2 regions of the Paenibacillus sp. LjRoot56 genome follow, and region 2 is predicted to be linked to the other one. Evidence: a T-box and tRNA genes for the amino acid it is inferred to sense, from the RefSeq annotation. Region 2 holds a T-box; the other holds one or more tRNA genes.
The links. A T-box is a leader RNA that pairs with one kind of tRNA and senses whether it is charged. The one in region 2 lies ahead of ileS (isoleucine--tRNA ligase), so its partner is inferred to be a tRNA-Ile.

Region 1 (2,460 bases), on a different contig from region 2:
CATGACAATCGCACAAAAAACAGCCGTCCATGCGGCAACCATATCGGGAGATTCGATACTCGGAGAACGAAACTTAATAAATGCTTGATAGAGAACCTGAATTCCTACCGCAAACATAATAAAAGAAGCGATTAAAGCGGCTACCGTCTCAGCTCGATAATGACCGTATCTATGGTCTTTATCAGGTGGTTTTCGTGATATTTTCAGCCCGACTAAAACAGCAATTGATGCAATAATGTCTGTAGCGTTATTTAAACCATCCGCGGAAAGCGCTTCGGACTTGGTTATGTACCCTATGGTTAATTTTAAAGCTGATAAACATATATAAGTAATAATACTTAACCAAGCACCTTTTTCACCTTGCTTGATGTCATCATACAAATTTTCTATTGTTCCCACCTCACTATCCATGTCGAAGACAATCATACTCGACATAATACGTGTGGGTCTAGAGAAACAGTGTTGTCCAAGTCCTTAATAGTAGGATCCAAACAACTAATTTGCATAAGGTGAAAAGTATAGGCTTGATTCAAGTTTTCTACTTAAAACCATTAGTAAAAACAAAAAAAAGCCTTATATCAAGGCTTCATTGTTTGCAACTTGTACAACGGGTGATCTATCAAGTTGAGCTAATGACTTATGAAAAAAAGAACTGGGGATCAAGGATTTGAACCTTGGCATGACGGAGTCAAAGTCCGTTGCCTTACCGCTTGGCTAATCCCCATTGTAGGAGATGGAGGCTGATGGATTCGAACCACCGAACTCGAAGAGAGCAGATTTACAGTCTGCCGTGTTTAGCCACTTCACTAAGCCTCCACGTTAAAAAGCTTTACCGGGCCCCGAAAAAGTATTCGGTGTTGCTACAAGGCTTCACTTCATTTTTTGGGGTAATATGGTGCCGTCGAGAGGACTTGAACCCCCAACCTACTGATTACAAGTCAGTTGCTCTACCAGTTGAGCTACAACGGCTTATTACGTTTATACAGATGGCGGAGAGAGAGGGATTCGAACCCTCGCACCACTTACGCAGTCTAACCCCTTAGCAGAGGGTCCCCTTATAGCCACTTGGGTATCTCTCCAAAATAATAAGTAGCGGCAGAGGGGCTCGAACCCCCGACCTTACGGGTATGAACCGTACGCTCTAGCCAGCTGAGCTACGCCGCCAAATGGTCTATCAATCATCATATATAAAAACGTGCTGCTAAGGAATAAGTGGGCCCTAGTGGACTCGAACCACCGACCTCACCCTTATCAGGGGTGCGCTCTAACCAGCTGAGCTAAGGGCCCATATTTGCATTAACTCCTCGAAAGGCGGCAAAAAAAATACCCACTAGGGGTATTCTGCTTGGCAACGTTCTACTCTCCCAGAACCCTGCGGTTCAAGTACCATCGACGCTGGAGGGCTTAACGGTCGTGTTCGAGATGGGAACGCGTGGGTCCCCTCCGCCATCATCACCAAACAGTCAAAGCGTTTGTTTGCGCCTTGAAAACTAGATACGAAACTTCAACGTAAAGTTAGATGTTCTTAGGATTTTCTGGGCCCCAATCAAGTAGTCGGAATTCGCTACAAAGCTTATCTTCACTTGGTTGGGATTAGGTTAAGCCCTCGACCGATTAGTATTCGTCAGCTGCATACGTTACCGCACTTCCACCTCGAACCTATCAACCTCGTCGTCTACAAGGGGTCTTACATACTGGGAAATCTCATCTTGAGGGGGGCTTCGCGCTTAGATGCTTTCAGCGCTTATCCCCTCCGTACATAGCTACCCAGCGATGCCTCTGGCGAGACAACTGGTACACCAGCGGTACGTCCATCCCGGTCCTCTCGTACTAAGGACAGCTCCTCTCAAATTTCCTACGCCCGCGACAGATAGGGACCGAACTGTCTCACGACGTTCTGAACCCAGCTCGCGTACCGCTTTAATGGGCGAACAGCCCAACCCTTGGGACCTACTTCAGCCCCAGGATGCGATGAGCCGACATCGAGGTGCCAAACCTCCCCGTCGATGTGGACTCTTGGGGGAGATAAGCCTGTTATCCCCAGGGTAGCTTTTATCCGTTGAGCGATGGCCCTTCCATTCGGTACCACCGGATCACTAAGTCCGACTTTCGTCCCTGCTCGACTTGTAGGTCTCGCAGTCAAGCTCCCTTATGCCTTTGCACTCTGCGAATGATTTCCAACCATTCTGAGGGAACCTTTAAACGCCTCCGTTACATTTTAGGAGGCGACCGCCCCAGTCAAACTGCCCACCTGACACTGTCCCCATACCGGATCACGGTACCAGGTTAGAACTCCGATACGATCAGGGTGGTATCCCAACGATGCCTCCACCCAAGCTGGCGCTCAGGCTTCAAAGGCTCCCACCTATCCTGTACAGATCGTACCAAAGTCCAATATCAAGCTGCAGTAAAGCTCCATGGGGTCTTTCCGTCTTGTCGCGGGTAACCTGCATCTTCACA
Region 2 (2,460 bases):
GTATCGAAAAAAGGTCGAATACGTGTGAAGATTGGCAAGTTTGCATGATCGTGGATAATTTATCCACGAACTTTGCAGGAATTGCTAATTTTCTGTCGAACTGAACTGTATAGACATGGGTGTAGGCTAGCTTTCAGACAAGCTCAGCTTATGCTTACGAAGTCAGTTTTGCTGCGCAAAACGCTAAGGAGGGGCACTGATGCCATTAACACCGCTAGATATACATAATAAGGAGTTTTCACGTTCGTTTCGTGGTTATGATGAGGATCAAGTGAATGAATTCCTAGATCAAGTCATCAAGGATTATGAAGCGCTTATTCGTGAGAATAAGGATTTGCAGAATCAATCGATGGCCTTGCAGGAGCGTTTGGATCATTTCACGCATATTGAAGAATCGTTGAGCAAAACGATCATTGTAGCGCAAGAGGCTGCGGATGAAGTCAGAAGCAATTCGAAGAAAGAAGCTCAGTTAATACTGAAAGAAGCGGAGAAAAATGCGGATCGGATTATTAATGAATCGTTGACGCGTTCACGCAAAGTAGCTCTTGAGATCGAAGAACTCAAGAAACAAGCTTCCATTTATCGTACGCGCTTTCGGACTTTACTTGAAGCACAGCTTGAATTATTAAACACAGAAGGCTGGCAAAGTATGCAGTTTGAAACTGCTGAAGAGAAGTAATAGGGCAAAGGGCAGTTCTCTCTTATTGACTATGCTTGCCAGATTGGGTATACTCCTGTTAAATGTATCGCAATAAAGCTATGACTGGAACGAGTAGGGCGTTTAAGAGCAGTGTCAGCGAATTAGGGTTTTGGTGTGAGCCTAATCTCTGCAGCGTACCGAATATCCCCCAGGAGCGTCTCTTGAAATGAGTAGGGAGAAACGGGTCATGCCGTTACACATGATCGAGTGAAGAAGCTCTGTTCGACTCGCCTTTAGGCGCGTGTTCATGATGCTTTTTAACGAGGGTGGTACCGCGAGTTGAGTTTCTCGTCCCTTTTGGGATGAGAGGCTTTTTTTGTTTTTTAGACTAGGATAGATTGAACCAGGAGTGGAGTGGTAAAAATGGATTATGGAAAAACATTAAACCTATTACAAACAGAATTCCCCATGAGAGGTAATTTGCCGCAGGCAGAGCCGAAAATGCAAGAGCATTGGGAAGCAGAAGACATTTATGCGAAGGTACAAGAAAGTCGTAAGGGGAGAACGAAGTTCATTTTACATGATGGGCCTCCCTACGCGAATGGCGATATTCATATCGGTCACGCACTAAACAAGGTGCTCAAGGATATTATCGTACGTTTCAAAACACTGCAAGGTTTCGACGCGCCTTATGTGCCAGGTTGGGATACACATGGCTTACCAATCGAGCAAGTGATTACAAATAGCGGGAAAGTCGATCGTAAGAAAATGACGGTTCCGGAGTTCCGTGAATATTGCAAAGAATACGCCTTGCAATCTGTTAAGAAGCAGAAGAGTCAATTCCAACGTCTAGGTATTCGTGGAGATTGGAAAAACCCGTATATCACACTGCAACCGGGCTACGAAGCACAACAAATTCGTGTGTTCGGTACGATGGTACAGAAGGGCTTTGTTTACAAAGGGTTGAAGCCTGTCTACTGGTCTCCATCCTCTGAGAGCGCCTTAGCTGAAGCAGAAATCGAGTACAAAGAGAAAACTTCAACATCCATCTATGTGGCGTTCCCAGTAAAGGATGGCAAAGGCAAGCTGCCTGAAGATGCAGCCATCGTCATCTGGACAACAACAGCATGGACATTACCTGCGAACTTAGGGATTTCAGTACACCCTGAATTCGAGTACGCAGTCGTTCAAGCGAATGGGAAGAAATATGTGCTGGCACAAGGACTTCTTGCAGCAGCGGCTAAGGAAATTGGCTGGAGCGAATACGAAGTATTATCGACGGTAAAAGGCAGTGAGTTAGAGTTTGTTACCTGCCAACATCCTTTTTACGATCGTGAATCCCTTGTTATGGTTGGCGAGCACGTTACGTTAGAAGCGGGTACAGGTTGTGTTCACACAGCGCCTGGACATGGGGAAGACGACTTTGCAATTGGTCAAAGGTATAACATCGGTGTACTTTGTCCAGTGGACGATCAAGGACATTTTACGGCTGAAGCACCAGGTTATGAAGGTTTGTTCTATGAAAAAGGCGGAAAGCTGATCATTGAGCAGCTGAAGGAGTCAGGTTTATTGCTAAAAGCTGCTGACATTCAGCATCAATACGCACATGACTGGCGTACGAAGAAACCTGTTATTTATCGTGCAACAGAGCAATGGTTTGCGTCGATCGATAAGTTCAGACAAGAGATGCTGGATGAAATCAAGCAAGTGCAATGGACGCCAGAGTGGGGCGAAGTACGCCTTCACAACATGATTGCTGATCGTGGGGACTGGTGTATTTCTAGACAGCGGGCATGGGGCGTTCCGATTCCAATTTTCTA

Region 1: it has a tRNA-Ile gene. The T-box ahead of ileS (isoleucine--tRNA ligase) is inferred to sense a tRNA for this amino acid. The anticodon was not compared.

What each region holds. Positions count from the first base shown of each region.
Region 1 covers NZ_CAXURV020000003.1:1,202,658-1,205,117, forward strand. The annotation lists gene ACSQ8O_RS24370 (cation diffusion facilitator family transporter) at 1-411, opposite strand, end outside; tRNA gene ACSQ8O_RS24375 (tRNA-Gln) at 653-724, opposite strand; tRNA gene ACSQ8O_RS24380 (tRNA-Tyr) at 735-816, opposite strand; tRNA gene ACSQ8O_RS24385 (tRNA-Thr) at 894-969, opposite strand; tRNA gene ACSQ8O_RS24390 (tRNA-Ser) at 988-1,079, opposite strand; tRNA gene ACSQ8O_RS24395 (tRNA-Met) at 1,091-1,164, opposite strand; tRNA gene ACSQ8O_RS24400 (tRNA-Ile) at 1,214-1,287, opposite strand; rRNA gene rrf (5S ribosomal RNA) at 1,344-1,460, opposite strand; rRNA gene ACSQ8O_RS24410 (23S ribosomal RNA) at 1,595-2,460, opposite strand, start outside.
Region 2 covers NZ_CAXURV020000002.1:1,081,538-1,083,997, forward strand. The annotation lists gene ACSQ8O_RS17200 (RNA-binding protein) at 1-48, shown strand, start outside; gene ACSQ8O_RS17205 (DivIVA domain-containing protein) at 200-679, shown strand; T-box leader at 751-999, shown strand; gene ileS (isoleucine--tRNA ligase) at 1,064-2,460, shown strand, end outside.